Variovorax paradoxus EPS: one gene and its partners. The main gene of each other region encodes a partner of the protein of the gene in region 3 in a complex. Links are inferred from orthologs where the notes say so. Each region holds a gene or a part of one and is shown on either strand. Other genes may lie near its edges.

Evidence for each region.
Region 1: the proteins of holA (region 3) and dnaX are in contact, whole or in part, in a cryo-EM structure (PDB 8GIZ), measured with the Escherichia coli proteins. The link is inferred for Variovorax paradoxus EPS from one-to-one orthologs.
Region 2: the proteins of holA (region 3) and dnaN are in contact, whole or in part, in a cryo-EM structure (PDB 8GIZ), measured with the Escherichia coli proteins. The link is inferred for Variovorax paradoxus EPS from one-to-one orthologs.

What each region holds. Positions count from the first base shown.
Region 1 is NC_014931.1:2,717,621-2,724,808, forward strand. Bases 2,013-4,895 are described here. They hold dnaX (DNA polymerase III subunit gamma/tau), read left to right. Parts: upstream 2,013-2,456; coding sequence 2,457-4,334; downstream 4,335-4,895. Other genes in these bases: VARPA_RS12545 (TIGR03862 family flavoprotein), read left to right, coding at 2,013-2,156; VARPA_RS12555 (YbaB/EbfC family nucleoid-associated protein), read left to right, coding at 4,400-4,732; recR (recombination mediator RecR), read left to right, coding at 4,740-4,895. Outside these bases: VARPA_RS12540 (UvrD-helicase domain-containing protein), read left to right, coding at 1-921; more of VARPA_RS12545, read left to right, coding at 918-2,012; more of recR, read left to right, coding at 4,896-5,330; VARPA_RS12565 (MAPEG family protein), read left to right, coding at 5,335-5,727; VARPA_RS12570 (ABC transporter substrate-binding protein), read left to right, coding at 5,875-6,909; VARPA_RS12575 (ABC transporter ATP-binding protein), read left to right, coding at 6,962-7,188. UniProt on the Escherichia coli protein: Part of the beta sliding clamp loading complex, which hydrolyzes ATP to load the beta clamp onto primed DNA to form the DNA replication pre-initiation complex.
Region 2 is NC_014931.1:730-7,913, forward strand. What follows is about bases 1-2,879. They hold dnaN (DNA polymerase III subunit beta), read left to right. Parts: upstream 1-826; coding sequence 827-1,933; downstream 1,934-2,879. Other genes in these bases: dnaA (chromosomal replication initiator protein DnaA), read left to right, coding at 1-738; gyrB (DNA topoisomerase (ATP-hydrolyzing) subunit B), read left to right, coding at 2,069-2,879. In the rest of the region: more of gyrB, read left to right, coding at 2,880-4,690; VARPA_RS00020 (hypothetical protein), read right to left, coding at 5,356-6,000; VARPA_RS00025 (hypothetical protein), read right to left, coding at 6,050-6,310; VARPA_RS00030 (hypothetical protein), read left to right, coding at 6,609-7,127. UniProt on the Escherichia coli protein: Confers DNA tethering and processivity to DNA polymerases and other proteins. Acts as a clamp, forming a ring around DNA (a reaction catalyzed by the clamp-loading complex) which diffuses in an ATP-independent manner freely and bidirectionally along dsDNA.
Region 3 is NC_014931.1:482,938-490,134, forward strand. Bases 1-2,892 are described here. They hold holA (DNA polymerase III subunit delta), read left to right. Parts: upstream 1-855; coding sequence 856-1,929; downstream 1,930-2,892. Other genes in these bases: leuS (leucine--tRNA ligase), read left to right, coding at 1-301; lptE (LPS assembly lipoprotein LptE), read left to right, coding at 313-834; VARPA_RS02245 (glutamate-5-semialdehyde dehydrogenase), read left to right, coding at 2,011-2,892. Also shown: more of VARPA_RS02245, read left to right, coding at 2,893-3,306; gshA (glutamate--cysteine ligase), read left to right, coding at 3,399-4,715; VARPA_RS02255 (potassium transporter Kup), read left to right, coding at 4,899-6,767; VARPA_RS02260 (polysaccharide deacetylase family protein), read right to left, coding at 6,793-7,197. UniProt on the Escherichia coli protein: Part of the beta sliding clamp loading complex, which hydrolyzes ATP to load the beta clamp onto primed DNA to form the DNA replication pre-initiation complex.

The DNA of each region.
Region 1 (7,188 bases), 2.2 Mb from region 3 along the record:
CTGACCGTGCACGGCGCCAAGGGCCTGGAAGCCGACACCGTGCTGATGCTCGACTGCGACGCCGCCCCGCCGCGCGCGCAAACCATGGGCGTGCTGGTCGAATGGAAGGGCAGCGACAGCGCGCCGACGCGCTTCGTCTTCCTCGCGAGCGAGAAGACGCCGCCGGCCTGCGCCGCTTCGCTGCTCGAAGAAGAACAGCGCGCGCGTCATCGCGAAGAGCTCAACGGCCTCTACGTCGCGACCACGCGGGCGCGTGAGCGGCTGGTGCTGTCGTCGGTGAAGCCGGCGCGTGCCAACGAGGGCAGCTGGTGGGCCCGCCTCGAATCGGCCTGCGAGCCGACCGAGGCCGATGAGCCGCTGGTTGAGCTGCCAGTCGAGACCGGCGTGCGCAGCTTCTCGATGAAGCAGATGCCTCCAGCGGCTGCCGCCGTCGATCAGCCTTCCGCCAAGAAGGCGGCCGACGCCACGGTCGACGCGCGCGCCGCCGCCTTCGGCCAGGCCATGCACCGGCTGCTCGAATGGGCGGTGCCGGGCGAGACGCTGCCCTCGGCCCACGTGCGCGCCGCGGCCCGCGAATTCATGCTCGATCCGCAACAGGCGCGCGGCGCCGCGACACTGGCCGAACGCATCCGCGCGGGGGCGGGTGCCTGGGTGTGGGACGATCGCAGGGTCGATTGGCATGGCAACGAAGTCACGCTGGTCCACGAAGGCGAGACCCTGCGCATCGACCGGCTGGTGCGAGAGCGCGAGACCGGTGCCTGGTGGATCCTCGACTACAAATCCGCAGCGCGCCCCGAACGGGACGCGACGTTGATCGCACAGATGCAGCGCTACCGCGCGGCGGTGCAACATGCCTACCCTGGTGCCACGGTCCGCGTCGCGTTCCTCACCGGGCAGGGCGAACTGGTAAATCTCGAATGACCCTTTCCCCAACCGTCGCCGTGATCGGCGGCGGACCTGCCGGCCTGATGGCGGCTGAAGTTCTTGGCGCGTCCGGCGCGCAAGTGCACGTCTACGACGCGATGCCCTCGGTAGGCCGCAAATTCCTGCTGGCCGGCCGCGGCGGACTGAACCTCACGCATTCGGAACCCTTCGATGTGTTCATGAGCAGGTTCGGCGAGCGCCGCCCGCAGCTCGAGCCGATGCTCGCGCAGTTCGGCCCGCAGCAAGTGCGCGAATGGGCGACCGGTCTCGGCATCGAGACTTTCGTCGGCACATCAGGGCGCGTGTTTCCGACGGACATGAAGGCTGCGCCGCTGCTGCGCGCGTGGCTGCATCGGTTGCGCGCAGCGGGTGTGCAGTTTCATATGCGACATCGCTGGCTTGGCGATGCGGCGTTCGATGCGGCCGCGCTGCGGTTCGCCACGCCGGCTGGCGAGATCTCGGTGAAGGCAGATGCCGTAGTGTTGGCGCTCGGCGGTGCGAGCTGGGCGCGGCTGGGGTCCGACGGTGCGTGGGCGCCGTGGCTGCAAGGGCGCGGCATCGATGTCGCACCGCTGCTGCCTGCCAATTGCGGCTTCGACGGGGCAGGGTGGAGCGAGCATTTTTCCAGCCGCTTTGCGGGGCAGCCTTTCAAGTCGGTGGCGATTTCATTTGCCGACAGCCAGGGTCGCAGCTTCGCGCGCAAAGGTGAGTTCGTCGCGACTGCCACAGGCATTGAGGGGAGCCTGATCTATGCGGCCTCTGCTTTGCTGCGCGACGAGATCGCCGCGCATGGCAGCGCCACGCTGTTGCTGGATCTGTTGCCTGACCGCAGCGCCGAGCAGGTGCTGGCGGCGGTGAAGCATCCGCGCGGCGCCCGGTCGCTGAGCAGCCACCTCAAGAGTCGGCTTGGGCTTGAAGGCATCAAGGCCGGTGTGCTGCACGAGGTGCTGAGCCGCGAGGCGATGCAGGACCCGGCGCAACTCGCCGCGACGATCAAGGCCGTACCGCTGAAGCTCATCGCGACCCGGCCGATCGATGAAGCGATCAGCACAGCGGGCGGCGTACGTTTCGATGCGCTCGACGCGCAGCTCATGGCGAAGCCCTTGCCGGGCGTGTTCGTGGCGGGAGAGATGCTCGATTGGGAAGCACCGACCGGCGGCTATCTGCTGACCGCATCGATGGCCAGTGGTGCGGCCGCAGCGCGCGGTGCAATCCAGAGGCTGGGCCTGTGAAGGCCTCGCGCCCGAGGATTTTTCGCTGAGATATTTGCAAGCTGCGTTTCACTTCGCATGGAGTGAAACGAGCGGCTGAAGAAGTTGACGAGCCTTACCCCTGGCACTGACTACGCAGTTAGGGCTGCTTGGTTCCCCACCTGACCCGGTTGGCCACTTCACCATGCAGGGAGGCCCGTCAGGCTGGATTCTAACCTCGTGGGATTTGCCCCCTTCGACGAGGCGTGAATGAAAATTTCGAGCGCACCGGTCGGGAAACAAGCGTGAAGTCGCCTCCCCGCGCCTTTTAGAATGCCCGCAATGTCTTATCTCGTGCTCGCTCGCAAGTTCCGTCCGAAAACCTTCGGTGAGATGGTCGGCCAGGGGCATGTGGTGCAAGCGCTCGAGAACGCACTGACCACGCAGCGCCTGCATCACGCCTATCTTTTCACCGGCACGCGGGGCGTGGGCAAGACCACGGTCTCGCGCATCCTGGCCAAGTCGCTCAACTGCCAGGGGCCGGACGGGCAGGGCGGCATCACCGCCACGCCGTGCGGCGTGTGCCAGGCCTGCCGGGACATCGATTCGGGCCGCTTCGTCGACTACACCGAGCTCGATGCGGCCTCCAATCGCGGCGTCGACGAAGTGCAGTCTCTGCTCGAGCAAGCCGTCTACAAGCCGGTGCAAGGGCGCTTCAAGGTCTTCATGATCGACGAAGTGCACATGCTCACCAACACCGCGTTCAACGCGATGTTGAAGACGCTCGAAGAGCCGCCCGAATACCTCAAGTTCGTGCTCGCGACCACCGATCCGCAGAAGGTGCCGGTCACGGTGCTCTCGCGCTGCCTGCAGTTCAATCTGCGGCCGATGGCGCCCGAGACGATCCTCGAACACCTCACGAGCGTGCTGCAGACCGAGCAGGTGCCGGCCGAGCCGCAGGCGTTGCGGCTCCTGGCGCGCGCAGCACGCGGCTCGATGCGCGATGCGCTCTCGCTCACCGACCAAGCCATTGCTTTCGGCAACGGCGAGCTGATCGAGACCGGCGTGCGCCAGATGCTCGGCAGCGTGGACCGCGGCCATGTGTTCAAGCTGATCGAGGCGCTCGCAGAGGGCGATGGCAAGACGGTGGTCGACACCTCCGAGGCGCTGCGCCGCGACGGCATGTCCGCCGCTTCCACGCTCGAAGAAATGACGTCGGTGCTGCAGGCCATGGCCGTGCTGCAGGCGGTGCCTTCGCGCGCGGAGTCCGCCGATTCGGCCACCGACCCGGACGCCGCCGACACCGCCCGCCTCGCGTCGCTGATGCCGGCCGACGAAACGCAACTGCTCTACAGCCTCTGCCTGCACGGCCGCGGCGAGCTGGGCCTGGCACCCGACGAATACGCCGCGCTCACCATGGTGCTGCTGCGGCTGCTGGCCTTCAAACCTTCCAACGCGGCCGCTTCGACGGCTACCCCGGAAAAAAAAACTCTGAATGAAGCGCAGGGCGCGGCGCAAAGGGCGCCGGCCCCGGTCGCTGCGCCTTCGCCTGCCCCCACACCCGTGGTCAGGCCCGCGGCCGAAACACCGCCTCCGACGGCGCCCACGCCGCCTGTGCCGGCTCCCGCTGCAGCATCGAATGCGCCGGCATCGGTTCCCGCCGGTCATCGTCTGGCCGTCGTCGACGAACCCATGCGGTCCTCGGATCACAGGCCTTCCTCCATGGACGCCCCCGCCAAGGTCGTCGGCATGCCGATCCGCGTGCAGCCCCCTCCCGGCCAGCGCGATGCGCCGCGCACCGACGAGCAACGCGGCCCGGCTGCGCCGATCCCGCCCAGCGAGGACGGCGACTTCTGGTACGCCACCGTCACCCAACTGGTCGCGGCCGAAAGCATCACGGCCCTCGCGCGCGAACTCGCATTGCAATCGCAGCTCGTGGGTCGCGACACCGACCAGTGGATCCTGCGCATCGAGCGCGAAACGCTCAACCAGCCGTCCAGCCGCGAGAAGCTGACCGCCGCGCTCAACGCGCTCGGCCACGACATGAAGCTCGCCATCGAGATCGGCGGCGTGGTCGACAGCCCCGCGCGCCGCAACCGGCATGCGGCCGAGGAACGCCAGCGGGTGGCCGAGGAGGCCATCCACAGCGACCCCGAGGTGCAGATGCTGATGCGCGACTTCGATGCGAAGATCGTCCCAGGAACGCTGCGGCCCGTCTGAGTCGGGCAGGGCAGTCACGTCTCTTATCCTTCACCCCTTTCTTCACCACACACACAGGACCAACGATGTTCAACAAAGGACAACTGGCCGGCCTCATGAAGCAGGCGCAGGCAATGCAGGACAACCTCAAGAAGGCCCAGGAAGAACTGGCGCACATCGAGGTCGAAGGCGAATCGGGCGCCGGTCTCGTGAAGGTCGTCATGACCTGCAAGCACGACGTCAAGCGCATCACCATCGACCCGAGCCTCTTGGCCGACGACAAGGACATGCTCGAAGACCTGGTGGCCGCCGCCTTCAACGCAGCAGTGCGCAAGGCCGAGGAAACCAGCGAGCAGAAGATGGGCAAGCTCACCGCAGGCATGCCGGGCCTCCCGCCTGGCATGAAGCTGCCGTTCTGAGCGATTGATGGCCGACGCCAGTTCGCTCGACGCCTTGGTCGATGCGCTGCGCCGCCTGCCCGGCGTCGGCGTGAAGTCGGCTTCGCGCATGGCGTTTCATTTGCTGCAGCACGACCGCGACGGCGCCCAGCTGCTGTCGCGCGCACTGCAGCAGGCAGCGGGCAACGTGCGGCACTGCGAACTCTGCAACACCTTCACGGAAGCACCGATCTGCAGCGTATGCATGGACTCGCGCCGCGATGGGACCAAGCTCTGCGTGGTCGAGACGCCCGCCGACCAGGCGGCGCTGGAGCGCACCGGCGCCTTCCGCGGCTATTACTTCGTGCTGATGGGCAAGCTCAGTCCGCTCGACGGCATCGGGCCTAAGGACATCGGCCTGCAGAAGTTGTTCGACCGCGCGCTCGACGGCACGGTGAGCGAAGTCATCCTCGCCACCAACTTCACCGCCGAGGGCGAGGCGACCGCGCATGTGATCGGGGAAGCGCTCAAGCAGCGCGGCCTCACCGTGACGCGTCTTGCGCGCGGCGTGCCGGCCGGCAGCGAGCTCGAGTACGTGGACCTCGGCACCATCGCGCACGCATTGGTCGACCGTCGATAACGCCATGACCCTTTCCCTGCTCACCATCGCCTACTGGTGCGTGTTCTGCGCCTGCGGCCTGCCGTACCTCGCGGCATGGATCGCGAAGGCCGGCGCCTTCGGCCCGCGCGACAACGTGCATCCGCGCGAATGGGCCGCGAAGCAAAGCGGCTGGCGTGCACGCGCCAACAGCGCGCAGGCCAACACCTTCGAAGGGCTGCCGTTCTTCATCGGCGCGGTGATCATTGCGCACCAGCTCGGCGCCAACCAGGCGCGGCTGGACATGCTGGCCGTGGCCTATGTCGTCTTGCGCGTGATCTATCTTGCGATCTACATCAAGGGCATCGGCGGCGTGCGCAGCGCGGTCTGGGCGCTCGCGTTCCTGGTCAACGTCGCGATTCTTTTCCTCGCGAAATAGGCCACCGCAGGCCATTCGGCAGAGAGCCCGTGGAGGCCTTCATGCTTACGTGGAAACCCGCACGGGATGACCCCGATGCAGGCAACGGGCGCGCACCCCTAAGCTCGATTCACTTCACAAGAATCAATGAGCCCGCAGGACCGCTTCATGCTGCATCGCAGAACCCTCATTTCCGCCTCCGCAGTCGCCGCCGCAGCGATTGCGCTGCCGCGGGTTTTTGCGCAAGCCAAGCTGGAAAAGACCAAGGTCTCCATCGCGGTCGGCGGCAAGGCCGCGTTCTACTACCTGCCTCTCACCATCTCAGAGCAGCTCGGCTACTTCAAGGCCGAAGGGCTCGAGGTGGAGATTTCCGATTTCGCCGGTGGCGCGCGTGCGCTGCAGGCGGTGGTGGGCGGCTCGGCCGACGTCTGCTCGGGCGCCTACGAACACACCATCAACCTGCAGGCCAAGAACCAGTTCTTCCAGGCCTTCGTGCTGCAGGGCCGCGCACCGCAGATCGCGGTGGGCGTGTCGACCAAGAACATGGCGGGCTACACCGGCATCCAGGACTTGAAGGGGAAGAAGATCGGTGTCTCGGCGCCGGGCTCGTCGACCAACATGGTGGCCAATCTCGTGCTCTCGCGCGGCGGCCTCAAGGCGAGCGATGTGAGCTACATCGGCGTGGGCGTCGCGGCCGGCGCGCTCACCGCGCTGCGCTCGGGCCAGATCGACGCCATCAGCAACACCGACCCGGTGATGACGATGCTCGAGCAGAAGGGCGACGTGAAGATCATCAGCGACACGCGCACGCTCAAGGGCACGCAGCAGGTGTTCGGCGGGCCGATGCCCGCGGCCTGCCTCTACGCGCCGATCGATTTCATCCAGAAGAACCCCAACACCTGCCAGGCGCTGGCCAATGCCATCGTGCACGGCCTGAAGTGGCTGCAGACGGCGGGGCCGGGCGACATCATCAAGACGGTGCCCGAGACCTATTTGCTCGGCGACCGGGCGCTGTACCTCGCGTCTTTCGACAAGGTGCGCGAATCGATCGCCACCGATGGCCTCGTGCCGGCCGATGGACCGAAGACGGCCCTCACGGCCATCGCGAGCTTCGACACTGCGGTGAAGGCCGAGAAGATCGACCTCCTCAAGACCTACACCAACGATTTTGCTAGGCGCGCGAAAGACAGGTTCAAAGCCTGACTCCGAACGTCCCCGCGACCCGGCCTTGGCCGGGTTTTTTAATCCTGCAGACATGTCCGATTACGCACTCGAACTCCTCTCCATCAGCTGCACCTTCCACTCGAAGGACGACCCCGGCCAGCGCTACACCGCCGTCGCCGACACCACGCTGCGCATCAAGGCCGGCGAGTTCGTCTCGGTGGTCGGACCCACGGGATGCGGCAAGTCGACGCTGCTGAACGTGGGCGCGGGGCTGCTCGAACCATCGTCGGGCACGGTCAAGGTCTTCGGCGAGACGCT
Region 2 (7,184 bases), 480 kb from region 3 along the record:
AAGGAGCGGTATCACTCGCTCGACCTGTTGCTGATCGACGATGTGCAGTTCTTCGCCAACAAGGACCGCACGCAGGAAGAATTCTTCAACGCGTTCGAGGCCCTGCTCGCCAAGAAGTCGCACATCGTGATGACCAGCGACACCTACCCCAAGGGCCTGGCCGACATCCACGAGCGACTGGTTTCACGCTTCGATTCCGGCCTCACGGTGGCCATCGAGCCGCCCGAGCTCGAGATGCGCGTGGCCATTCTTATCAACAAGGCGCGCGCCGAATCGGCCGAGATGCCGGAAGAGGTCGCTTTCTTCGTTGCCAAGAACGTGCGCTCCAACGTGCGCGAGCTCGAAGGGGCGCTGCGCAAGATCCTGGCTTACTCGCGCTTCAACCAGAAGGAGATCTCGATCGCCCTGGCACGCGAGGCGCTGCGCGACCTGCTGTCGATCCAGAACCGGCAGATCTCGGTCGAGAATATCCAGAAGACGGTGGCCGACTACTACAAGATCAAGGTCGCCGACATGTACAGCAAGAAACGCCCGGCCAGCATTGCGCGGCCGCGGCAGATCGCGATGTACCTGGCCAAGGAGCTCACGCAAAAAAGCCTGCCGGAAATCGGCGAGCTGTTCGGCGGGCGCGACCACACGACGGTGCTGCACGCGGTGCGCAAGATCTCGGGCGAGCGCCAGCAGCTCACCGAGCTCAACCAGCAGCTGCACGTCCTCGAACAGACGCTCAAGGGCTGAAGCCGGATGTCATCAGAAATGCCCCTCGCGACAGCGGAGAATGGCGTCTTACAAGCTGATTCAAAGAGATAGAGAAGAGGAAGAAGACATGATCGTTTTGAAGGCAACCCAAGACAAGGTTCTTGCAGCGCTGCAGTCGGTGTCGGGCATCGTCGAGCGGCGCCACACGCTGCCGATCCTGGCGAACGTGCTGATCCGCAAGACCGGCGGCCAGCTCCAGCTGACCACCAGCGACCTCGAGATCCAGATCCGCACCACGGCCGAACTCGGCGGCGACGAAGGCAACTTCACCACCACCATCGGCGCGCGCAAGCTCATCGACATCCTGCGCACCATGCCGGCCGACCAGACCGTGAGCCTCGAATCGAGCGCGAGCAAGCTGGTGCTCAAGGGCGGCAAGAGCCGTTTCACGCTGCAGTCGCTGCCCGCCGAAGACTTTCCGCTGGTGCAGGAAGCCGCCAATTTCGGCCCCGTGTTCAGCGTGCCGCAAAAGACGCTGAAGGACCTGCTCTCGCAGGTCTCGTTCGCGATGGCCGTGCATGACATCCGCTACTACCTGAACGGCATCCTGTTCGTTGCCGAAGGCAAGCAACTGAGCCTCGTGGCCACCGACGGCCACCGCCTGGCGTTCTCCTCGGCCATGCTCGACGTCGAAGTGCCTCGGCAAGAAGTGATCCTTCCGCGCAAGACGGTGCTCGAAATGCAGCGCCTCCTGTCCGACGCCGAAGGCGCCATCGAGATGCAGTTCGCGAACAACCAGGCCAAGTTCAGCTTCGGCGGCATGGAGTTCGTCACCAAGCTGGTCGAGGGCAAGTTCCCCGACTACAACCGCGTGATCCCGAAGAACCACAAGAACACCGTCACGCTCGGCCGCGCGCCGCTCCTGGCCAGCCTGCAGCGCACCGCCATCCTGACCAGCGAGAAGTTCAAGGGCGTGCGCCTGAACATCGAGCCCGGCACGCTGCGCATCGCATCGAACAACGCCGAGCAGGAAGAAGCCCAGGACGAGCTCGACATCGACTACGGCGGCGACGCCATCGAGATCGGCTTCAACGTCACCTACCTGATCGACGCGCTGTCCAACATGGACCAGGACATGGTCAAGCTGGACCTGGCCGACTCCAACAGCTCGGCCTTGTTAACCATCCCCGAGAACGCATCTTTCAAGTACGTCGTGATGCCGATGCGTATCTAGCAGACGAACCACACAGCGCCTTGCGCAGACAACCCGCGGCCCTCCGCGGGTTTGCGCTTTCAAGAGGCGGCGAATTGAGTTCTTGAGAGCCCGAAAAATCACGTCGATGACGTGAGAGAGATAGAGGAATATCGAATGAGTGCAGAAGAAAACAAGCCCGAAGTCCCGCACACCGAGCCGGTCTACACGCCTGAAGTGCAGGTCGTCGCGCCCGAAGTCATCCTGGCCGACACCAGCTACGGCGAAGGCTCGATCACGATCCTGGAAGGGCTTGAAGCCGTGCGCAAGCGCCCCGGCATGTACATCGGCGATACCTCCGACGGCACGGGCCTGCACCATCTCGTGTTCGAAGTCGTGGACAACTCCATCGACGAAGCGCTGGCCGGCCATTGCGACGACATCGTCGTGACCATCCACAGCGACAACTCCATCTCGGTCACCGACAACGGCCGCGGCATCCCGACCGGCGTGAAGATGGACGACAAGCACGAGCCCAAGCGCTCGGCCGCCGAAATCGCGCTCACCGAACTGCACGCGGGCGGCAAGTTCAACCAGAACAGCTACAAGGTCTCGGGCGGCCTGCACGGCGTGGGCGTGTCCTGCGTGAACGCGCTGAGCATCAAGCTGCGCCTGATCGTGCGCCGCGAAGGCAAGATCCACGAACTCGAATTCAGCCGCGGCTTCGTGCAGAACCGCCTGCTCGAAACCGTGAACGGCTTCGAGGTCTCGCCCATGAAGATCATCGGCGACACCGACAAGCGCGGCACCGAAGTGCACTTCCTGCCGGACACGGAAATCTTCAAGGAAAACAACGATTTCCACTACGAGATCCTCTCCAAGCGCCTGCGCGAGCTGAGCTTTCTGAACAACGGCGTGCGCATCCGCCTGCTGGACGAGCGCACCGGCAAGGAAGACGACTTCTCGGGCGCCGGCGGCGTGCGCGGTTTTGTGGAATTCATCAACAAGGGCAAGACCGTCCTGCATCCGAACTCGTTCTATGCAGCGGGCGAGAAGCCGGCCGACACCTACGGCGGCATCCCCGGCACGCACATCGGCGTCGAAGTGGCGATGCAGTGGAACAGCGGCTACAACGAGCAGGTCCTCTGCTTCACCAACAACATCCCCCAGCGTGACGGCGGCACCCATCTCACCGGCCTGCGCGCCGCGATGACCCGCGTCATCAACAAGTACATCGAAGAGAACGAGTTCGCGAAAAAAGCGAAGGTCGAGGTCACCGGCGACGACATGCGCGAAGGCCTGTGCTGCGTGCTGAGCGTGAAGGTGCCCGAGCCCAAGTTCTCCAGCCAGACCAAGGACAAGCTGGTGTCCAGCGAAGTGCGCGCGCCGGTGGAAGACATCGTCGGCCGCCTGCTCACCGACTACCTGCAGGAGCGCCCGAACGACGCCAAGATCATCTGCGGCAAGATCGTCGAAGCCGCCCGCGCCCGCGAAGCCGCCCGCAAGGCCCGCGAAATGACGCGCCGCAAGGGCGTGCTCGACGGCATGGGCCTGCCCGGCAAGCTGGCCGACTGCCAGGAGAAAGATCCTGCCCTGTGCGAGGTCTACCTGGTGGAGGGAGACTCCGCCGGCGGCTCCGCCAAGCAGGGCCGCGACCGGAAGTTCCAGGCCATCCTGCCGCTGCGCGGCAAGATCCTGAACGTCGAAAAAGCGCGCTACGAGAAGCTGCTCACCAGCAATGAAATTCTCACGATGATCACCGCGCTGGGCACCGGCATCGGCCGCGCCGGCGCGACGACTGCGGGTGGCGGGGCCGACGACTTCAACGTCGCCAAGCTGCGCTACCACCGCATCATCATCATGACCGACGCCGACGTCGACGGTGCCCACATCCGCACGCTGCTGCTCACCTTCTTCTACCGGCAGATGCCGGAGCTGGTCGAGCGCGGCCACATCTACATCGCGCAGCCGCCGCTCTACAAGGTGAAGGTCGGCAAGGAAGAGCAGTACCTGAAGGACGGCCCCGCGCTCGACGCCTTCCTGCTCAAGGTGGCGCTGAAGGATGCGCGCATCGAGACCGGCGGCGCGAGCTCGACCACGCTCACCGGCGACACCCTGGCCGAACTGGCGCGCAAGCATCAGGTGGCCGAGTCCGTGATTGCGCGCCTGCGCAACTTCATGGACGCGGAGGCCCTGCGCGCCATCGCCGACGGCGTGGCGCTCGACCTGGACACCACGCCCGCCGCCGAAGCCTCGGCCGTCGCGCTGCAGGCCAAGCTGCGCGAACTCAACACGACCGGCATTCCGGCCGAGGTGAGCAACGAGTTCGACGCCCGCACCGACAAGCCGCTCCTGCGCATCAGCCGCCGCCACCACGGCAACATCAAGAGCAGCGTGATCACGCAGGACTTCGTGCATGGCGCCGATTACGCAGCGTTGGCAGAAGCAGCCAACACCTTCCGTGGCCTCTTGAGCACCGAAGGCGCGCTGGTCAAGCGCGGCGAGGGCGAGCGCGCCAAGGAAGAAAAGGTCGACGACTTCCGCCAGGCCATGAAGTGGCTCATCAGCGAAGCCGAACGCGCCACCTCGCGCCAGCGCTACAAGGGCCTGGGCGAAATGAACCCCGAGCAGCTGTGGGAAACCACCATGGACCCGACCGTGCGCCGCCTCCTTCGCGTGCAGATCGACGACGCGATCGAAGCGGATCGCGTGTTCACGATGCTGATGGGCGATGAGGTGGAGCCGCGGCGGGAGTTCATCGAGCAGAACGCATTGCGGGCGGCGAATATCGACGTTTGAGCGAGCGTCGCACGCATTTCCAGCGCAATTGCCGTAATCCCCTGCCGGGGATTGCGGCAATTTTTATTGCGGCAACGCTTCGCTTAAGACGATCGGCAAATCGTCATTTATTGGGGAAATTTTCCCCGAGAATTTCAGCCCCCGGCCTTGGAATTGCATGACGGCATGTTCGCCAATTGCCAATGATCCGTAAAGCCAGATCGAGTTTGAGTTTTTGCCTTCATAAATTACAGGTAGATTTCGAATGCCGGCTCAATTCTTATTGGCTTTCCGCGGATAACCGACAGCAGAATCCACGTAATTATTTCAGCAATGAAGCCAGTGTATGGTTTGGCATTCCTGGCTTTTCTGAGCGTCTTCTTCAACCATTCGGATTGGGTTTTCTGTAATTTTTCAGTTGCAGCGCAAAATACAAAAAACTCAACCGTGGCGAGCCTGTCTGATATTTTTCGCACAGTTTTTTATAGGGTGATCACCCTCGGCCTCAAGCTAAAAAGGATTGAAAGTTTTTCAATTTTTTGGAAATTCATTTCCGCACAAGCAGAGTCTCCCAAATGATCAGGCGCCCGGTTTCGATTACCGGCCATGTGCTTCTTTTACTTCTCGATTTTTATTGATCCGAGAAATTCGAATACACCGGTGCTGCAACCCGGCAAGCCACCACGCTACTGGCAACCCAACCGGAACCGCCTGTCGCGCGCTGCATGTCTTTCGCTGCGCAGCCGATCCTGCGAATACACGTCCTGCGGCTGCCGTGCGGCGGCATCGAGCCGTTTGACGGATTCATCCAGCTGGCTGCATTCAGCCATCGCGCTGTCGACATTGCGAGCCACCTGCCGCTCGTATTGCTGTTGCTGCTCGGCGACAGCGGTGTTGTTTCGGTTCGAAGCCTCTCGTTCCGAGATGCTCATTCCATCCGCAATGTTCACGTCGCGACGGAGGCGAACCGTCGTGGCGCGTGAGCCCGGCGGACAGGGCCCGTCCGAATAAGCAGCCTTGCCCGAGGGCGTGAGGCACTTGGTCACCTCGAAAGTGTCGGGTGGGGCGGGGGCGAGAGATGGCGACGGCGGCACGGGCGCAGCACGGCCGATCGGCGCAGGTGGCGCTGTCGGGCGCTGTTGCGCAGGCTGGGAAGAAGCGCGCTGCGCCAGCAACCATTCCGCGCCCCGAAAGAGCAGGAACACGAGCAACGCGGCGAGCGCCAGCCACAACGCCCAATGGCGATCCCGCTTCGGCCTCAAACCACGCTCCCATGCCGTCATCGCCTCTCGGCGTTCGGGCAGGGGGTCGTGGTCGTCGGTGCCGTTCATCGGAGACGCAGTATCTCCGCGAAGGCACAACAGGCGGGCGTCGGACCTGCTAGCTTTTCACGCGGCCAGGTTGCCCACGGCCTTGCATCGCAGCCGCCACACGCGCGATCCCGCCCGTCCCGCTCGCAGCCCGCCCGATCAACGCCCCGCCGGCCGCACCGGCCACCAAACGCGCAATGAAAGACCGGCTGCGCCCCGAAATCAGCAGCAGCAACACACCCGCCCCGAGCACGGCCAGGTGCTCGCCCGGAAAGTCGGCCCGTTGGGCATCGACCCGCTTGAATTCATTGATCGTCGACTGGATGGTCATTCGAAAGCTCCTTCTGTAGTCATGCCTCGTTGTTAGCCGGCGCCGCCGTGCACCGCTGTAGGCGCGAACCATGCACCCGTGCGGGCCGGCCTCAAAAGCGTTGCGTCTCAGGGTTTCCGTGAGGTCGGGGTCCGGAAACGGCCGCGATGCCCGTCACACAGCCGTCATCAGCTATTAAAACAATAGCGTTCAACTTCGATTCGAGGATCGTTCCTCGTAAACGCTATATCTAGCCCGACTCTTGCTAAGCAAAATCCTCGACGGATTTCACGTCATGCAAGATCGAGGACAACAAGCAATGAACCCTATGCGTCTCCGGCGGCCACTGGCCGCTTTGGTACTGGGCGGTACAGCAGCATTCCTCGGCGCCGTCTTGCCGGCGCACGCTTTCTCGAACCCGCCCATCCAGGTGGCGCAAGGCGTCGAGTACATGTGCGGCGGCGCAGCCAAGGGCGAGGCCGAGTTCATGGAAATGGTGGCGCCGCGCTGGGCCGCGACGATCGAGCTGGGCGTGAGCGACGGCAAGGGCGCGCAGTTCGCGGGCTTCCCGGCCAAGGCCTCGGTCGAGATCCGCCAGAAATACACCGGCCAGACGGTGATGGATGTGCAAACGCAGGCGCCCTACATGCTTGCGCGCCTCGACCCGGGTGCCTACGACGTGAACGTCACGCTGGGTGGGCTCACGCTGACGCAGACGCTGATCGTGATTGCCGGCGTGCCGGGCCGCGCCTCCTTCCTCTGGCCGTCGAACTTCGACATGGCCTCGGTCACGCCGCCGATGCCGCAGGCGCTGGCGCAGACCTCCGCCGCTCGCTGAGCCCCAGCATCGGCCGCACGACGGCCGCATGCCCGGCCTGTGGTGGCCATCGACAGG
Region 3 (7,197 bases):
CGCCACCCCGCACATCGCCCAGCAGCTCTGGACGGAACTCGGCTACGACAAGGACCTCGGCGGCCTGCTCGACGCAGCCTGGCCGACGGTCGACGTCGAGGCGCTGGTGCAGGACGAGATCGAGCTCATGCTGCAGGTCAACGGCAAGCTGCGCGGCAAGCTGCTGGTGCCGGCCGGCGCCTCCAAGGACGAGATCGAGAAACTCGCGCTCGCCTGCGACGACTTCGTCGCCTTCGCCGAGGGCGCGCCGCCCAAGCGCGTGATCGTGGTTCCCGGCCGTCTGGTCAACGTGGTCCTCTAAACGATAGAAGCATGAACAAACGCAATGCCTCGTTGCCGCGCCGCGGCTTTCTCCTCGGTTTGACGGCCGTGGGCGCCAGTGTGGGCCTGGCCGGCTGCGGCTTCGAGCTGCGCAAGGCGCCGGTCTTCGCGTTCAAGACGCTGTCGGTGGAGGGCAATTCCGCGCTGATCAACCAGATTCGGCGCGACCTGCGCGCGGCCGGCACGGTGACGCTGGTGCCCAAGGAAGACGCCAAGACCGCCGACGCGGTGCTGGTGGTGCTGGGCGAAGACCGCGACCGGTTCGTGATCTCGACCAATTCGGCCGGCGCACTGCGCGAGTTGCAGCTGCGCCTGCGCGTGCGCTTCAGCCTGAAGACGCCGGGCGGCAAGGAATTGCTCGCGGCCTCCGAGGTGTCGCAGACGCGCGACCTGAGCTTCAACGAGACCAACGCGCTCGCCAAGGAAGGCGAGGCCGAACTGCTGTTCCGCGACATGCAGAGCGACATCGCGCAGCAGTTGATGCGGCGCCTCGCAGCCGTCAAGGAACTCTAGGCGCCGCGCCGCAGCGATTCCATGCAACTTGCCAGCGCCCAACTCGGGGGCCACCTGCAGAAGGGGCTCAAGCCGCTCTACACGATCCATGGCGACGAGCCGCTGCTCGCGCAGGAGGCGGCCGACGCCATCCGCGCCGCCGCGCGCGAGCAGGGCTACACCGAGCGCAGCTCGTACACCGTGGCCGGCGCGCACTTCGACTGGAGCGCGGTGCTGGCGGCGGGGGGCTCGCTCTCGCTCTTCGCCGACAAGCAGATCGTGGAGATCCGCATCCCTTCGGGCAAGCCCGGCAAGGACGGCAGCACGGCGTTGCAGCAATTGGCCGAAGCCGCGCCCGGCAACGACAGCACGCTCACGCTGGTGATGCTGCCGCGCCTGGACAAGGCCACGCGCACCGGCGCCTGGTTCTCGGCGCTGGAGAACAACGGCGTGAGCATCCAGGTCGATCCGGTAGAGCGCAATGTGTTGCCGCAGTGGATCGCGCAGCGCCTCGGGCAACAGGGCCAGCGCGTGATGCCGGGCGACGAAGGCCAGCGCACGCTGCAGTTCTTTGCCGACCGCGTCGAAGGCAACCTGCTCGCGGCGCACCAGGAAATCCAGAAGCTCGCGCTGCTGCACCCGGCGGGCGAGCTGAGTTGGGAGCAGGTCGAAGGCGCGGTCAACAACGTGGCGCGCTACGACGTGTTCAAGCTTTCCGAAGCGGTGCTGGCCGGCAATCCGCAGCGTGTGGCGCGCATGCTCGACGGCCTGCAGGCCGAAGGCGAGGCCGAGGTGCTGGTGCACTACACGATCGCCGAGGACATTCGCGCCCTGAAGCGCGTGAAGGACGCCATGGCCGCCGGTCGGCCGCTGCCGATGGCGCTGCGCGAGAACCGCATCTGGGGCCCGCGCGAACGCGCCTTCGAGCGCGTGCTGCCCCGGCTGGACGACCGCATGCTGGCACGCCTGCTGCGCGCGGCCCACCTGGTGGACGGCATCTGCAAGGGCCTGAAGCAGCCCGACTGGCCCGCCAGCGGCTGGCAGGCGCTGCAGCGGCTCGCGCTGATGCTGTGCCGTGCGTGCAGCAGCGCGCCGGCGGCCGCGCGCCGCGCCTGATCTTTTTTCTTTCTTTGGCGGCTCCAGGCACCAAAAGGCCTGTGTAAGCCGGGCCACAGGTCGGCGTGGGAAAATGTTCGCATGAATGCGTTCAACGTCAGCGAGCACATGCAGGCCCTAGGGCTGCAGGCAAAGACCGCTGCTTTCCTCATGGCCCGTGCGGATGCAGCTACCAAAAACATAGCATTGAAGGCGCTCGCGCGGCGCCTGCGCGAAGCCGGCCCGGCGCTGTCGGTCGCCAATCAGAAAGACCTGGAACGAGCCACCGCCGCCGGACTTTCGGCCCCGATGGTCGATCGCCTCAAGCTCACGCCGAAGGTCATCGAGACCGTGGCCCTGGGCTGCGAGCAACTCGCCGGCATGGCCGACGTGATCGGCGAAATGATCGGCATGAAGCAGCAGCCCAGCGGCATCCGCGTGGGCCAGATGCGGGTGCCGATCGGCGTGTTCGGCATGATCTACGAGAGCCGTCCCAACGTGACCATCGAGGCCGCGAGCCTCGCGATCAAGTCGGGCAACGCCGCCATCCTGCGCGGCGGCTCGGAAGCCATCGAATCGAACAAGGCGCTGGCGCTGCTGGTGTCCGAGGCGCTGGCCGAGGCCGGCCTGCCGGTCGAGGCGGTGCAGCTGGTGCAGACCACCGACCGCGAGGCCGTGGGCCAGCTCATCGCCATGCCCGAATTCGTGGACGTGATCATTCCGCGCGGCGGCAAGGGGCTCATCGAGCGCATCAGCCGCGACGCCAAGGTGCCGGTCATCAAGCACCTGGACGGTAACTGCCATGTTTATGTAGACGACACGGCCGAGTTCGGCATGGCGCTGCGCATCGTGGACAACGCCAAGACTCAGAAGTACAGCCCCTGCAACGCCGCCGAAGGCCTGCTGGTCTCGGAGGTGGTCGCGGAAGACTTTTTGCCCCAGATCGCCGCGATCTTCGCCGCCAAGGGCGTGGAAATGCGCTGCGACCCGGCCGCCGCCCGCATCCTGCGTTCGGACGAGGCGGCGCTCGACCCGGCTGCCAAGGTCATCGATGCGGTCGAGACCGACTGGTCCGAGGAATACCTGGCCGCCGTGATCAGCATCAAGGTCGTGGCCGGCGTCGATGAGGCCATTGCGCACATCAACCGCTATTCAAGCCACCACACCGACGCCATCGTCACGCGCGACCACGTGCATGCTCAGCGCTTTTTGCGCGAGGTCGATTCGGCCAGCGTCATGGTCAATGCGAGCACCCGCTTCGCGGACGGTTTCGAGTTCGGCCTGGGCGCTGAAATCGGCATCAGCACCGACAAGTTCCACGCCCGCGGCCCGGTCGGCATCGAAGGGCTGACCTCGCTCAAGTACGTGGTGCTCGGCCAAGGCGAAGTGCGGACGTGATGCCTGCTGCTCCCGCGGTCTTGTCATCGGGGCATGTACCCCCAATTCCTACAATTCCGCTCCACCTCTAAGAAATCGAAGAAGGCCGCCGCATGGTTCCGCATCTCGTCACCGCCCTGACCGGCCCGATCAACGAACTGGAACAGCGGGTGCTCGACTCGATGCCCGCCATCGAGCGCTGGTTCCGCCTTGAGTGGATGGAGCACACGCCGCCGTTCTACAGCTCCGTCGATATCCGCAATGCAGGCTTCAAGCTCGCGCCGGTCGACACCAATCTCTTTCCGGGTGGCTGGAACAACCTCACCAAAGAGATGCTGCCGCTGGCGGTGCAGGCCGCGCAGGCAGCCATCGAGAAGATCTGCCCGGAGGCGCGCAACCTGCTCGTCATTCCGGAAAATCACTCCAAGAACACCTTTTATCTCGCCAACATCGCGCAACTTGTGCGCATCTTCCATATGGCGGGGCTCAACGTGCGAATCGGCTCCGTCGATCCGGCGATCAAGTCGCCCAAGAAGATCGAATTGCCCAACGGCGAGACCGTGACCCTGGAGCCGGTGGTGCGCGGCAAGCGGCGGCTGGGTTTGAAGAATTTCGATCCCTGCACAATTCTGCTCAACAACGAGCTTTCGGCAGGAACGCCGGGCATCCTCGAGGACCTTCACGAGCAGTACCTCTTGCCGCCGCTGCACGCGGGCTGGTCGGTGCGCCGCAAGAGCAACCACCTGCACAGCTATGAGGAGCTGTCCAAGCGCCTGGGCAAGCTCTTGGGCATCGATCCCTGGCTCATCAACCCGATCTACGCGCGCGCCGAAGGCGTCGACATTGCCGAGGGGCGCGGCATCGACGTGCTGACCAGCCATGTCGATGCGGTGCTCACCAAGGTGCGCCGCAAGTACAAGGAATACGGCATCAACGAAAAGCCCTTCGTCGTCGTCAAGGGCGGCCACAGCGGCAGCGGCAGCCCGGGCGTGGTGACGGTGCGCGATGCCAAGGAAGTCGAGGCGCTGATCGGCAAGTCGCGCACCAGCACGTCCTCGGCAGCCAAGACCTCCGCCGGCCGCGACCTGCGCGAACCCACCGAGCTGATCGTCCAGGAAGGCGTGCTGACCAACGAGCGCGTGCACAACGGCGTGGCCGAACCGGTCGTCTACATGATGGACCGCTACGTGGTGGGCGGCTTCTACCGGGTGCACGCCGAGCAGGCGGCCGACGAGAACCTCAAGCTGCCGGGCGCGAGCTACGTGCCGCTGGCTTTCTCGGAAAGCACGCACATGCCCCAGCCTGGTGCCAAGCCCGGCGCGAGCGCCCCGAACCGTTTCTATATGTATGGCGTGGTCGGCCGCCTGGCCATGGTCGCGGCCAGCTACGAGATGGAAGCGACCGACCCGGACGCCGAAATCTACGAATGATTGCCGCCGCCGGGTTGCGGCGTCACCGGGCAACGGCAAAATAGCGACCCCACAGCAAACGGAAACAAAAGGGCGGGAGGGGTGACGCGTGGTGGAACAACGAATGAATGTTCCGCCGCCACGGCACCTTCGCGTGTCTGACGCGTCGATCCACAACGGCCAGCCCTTTTTCCCATCGACTTCGTGTCAGCCCCCAAAACAATCTCTGCCGGCCTGATCGTCGGCGCCATCGGCGTCGTCTACGGCGACATCGGCACCAGCGTGCTGTATGCGGTCAAGGAAGTGTTCGGCCACGGCCACGTGCCGTTCACCGTCCAGAACGTCTACGGCATCCTGTCGATGTTCTTCTGGACGCTCACCGTCATCGTCTCGATCAAGTACGTGGTGCTGGTGCTGCGCGCCGACAACGAAGGCGAGGGTGGCCTCGTCGCCATGCTCGCGCTGGCGTCCCGGGCGGTCGCCGACAAGCCGCGCCTTCGGCATGTGCTGCTGGTGATCGGCATCTTCGGCACCTCGCTCTTCTACGGCGATGGCGTCATCACGCCGGCCATTTCGGTGCTGTCGGCGGTCGAGGGCCTGGAGGTGGTGTCGCCGCACTTCAAGCACTACGTGATCCCGATCACCCTGGTCGTGCTGTTCTGCCTCTTCGCCGTGCAGAAGCGCGGCACCGCAGGCATCGGCAAGTTCTTCGGCCCGGTCACGCTGGCGTGGTTCGCGGCCATCGCGGTGCTGGGCGTGTGGCAGATCCTGCACCACCCCGAAATCGTCAAGGCGCTCAACCCCTGGTATGCGCTGAAGTTCATCTGGGACAACCCGGGCACCAGCTTCATCCTGCTGGGCGCGATGGTGCTGTGCGTGACTGGCGCCGAGGCGCTGTACGCCGACCTGGGCCACTTCGGCAAGAAGCCGATCCGCATCGCGTGGTTCTCGGTCGTCATGCCGGCGCTCACGCTCAACTACCTCGGCCAGGGCGCGTTGCTCTTGGAGAACCCCGAGGCGGTGAAGAACCCCTTCTTCATGATGGCGCCCGAGTGGGCGCTGATTCCGCTGGTGCTGCTGGCCACGCTGTCGACGGTGATCGCGTCGCAGGCGCTCATCACCGGCGCGTTCAGCGTCACGCGACAGGTGATCCAGCTGGGCTACCTGCCGCGACTGAACATCGAACACACCAGCGTGCGCACGGCCGGGCAGATCTACATTCCGCTCGTCAACTGGGGCCTGTTCGTGGCCATCGTGCTGGCGGTGGTGATGTTCCGCACCTCGAGCAGCCTGGCCGCGGCCTATGGCATCGCGGTGACGACCGACATGCTGATCACCACGATCCTGACCTTCTTCGTGATCCGCTACGCGTGGAAGCTGCCGCTGGCGCTGTGCATCGCATCGACCGCGGTCTTCTTCGTGGTCGACTTCCTGTTCTTCGCCTCGAACCTGCTCAAGATGTTCGAAGGCGGCTGGTTCCCGCTGTTGATCGGCGGCTTCGTGTTCACGCTGATGATCACCTGGAAGGAAGGCCGCCGGTTGATGGGCGAGGCGCAGCACGCCGACGCGATCGATCTCAAATCTTTTCTCGACTCCGTGTTCGTGAGCCCGCCGGCGCGCGTGGACGGCACGGCCGTGTTCCTCACCGCCGAGCCGGGCGTCGTGCCCAATGCGCTCCTGCACAACCTGAAGCACAACAAGGTGCTGCACGAGCAGAACATGTTCGTCACCGTGCGCAACCACGAGGTGCCCTGGATTCCGATGGACAAGCGCATCGAGATCGAAGCGTTGGGCCACCACTGCTGGCAGGTCATCGTGCATTACGGCTTCAAGAACGACATCGACCTGCCGCGCGCGCTCGAGCATGCGCGCCTGCGCGGCTGCCAGCTGGAGCCGATGGCCACGAGCTACTTCCTCTCGCGCGACGTCGTGATTCCGACGCTGGGCAGCGGCATGGCGCCGTGGCGCGAGAAGCTGTTCGCGCAGATGCACCACAACGCGAGCGGAGCGGCGGCCTTCCTCGGGTTGCCGAACAACGCGGTGGTGGAGCTGGGGTCGAAGATCGAGATCTGAAGCAGGGTGAAGGAGCGATCGCTCCTCAGCCGAACTCTTCGGGCCGTTCCGCCGCAAGCTGCGTCATGTGCCCCGCGATCGCCCCCGGCGTCGTGAACCAGATCTCCCCACGATCCCGCGCACGTGCCAGATGCGCGAGCGCCGTGCGCAGGTGGCGCAGCCGGTATGGCTGGCCGACGATGTACGGATGCAGCGCGAGCCCCATCACCAGCGGCTGCGCGCGCGACTGTTCCAGCATCTCGTCGAAGTTGTCGACCACCATCGCGCTGAAATCCTTCGCATCCATCAGGCGTCCCACGATCATCGGAATATCGTTGAGCTCCTGCGGATAAGGCACCGACCAGATCGAGCCGCCGCCGCGCGTACGCATGCGCACTGGCTGGTCGTCGTGGCACCAGTTGAGCGTGTAGCCGTAGCCGGTTTCGCCGAG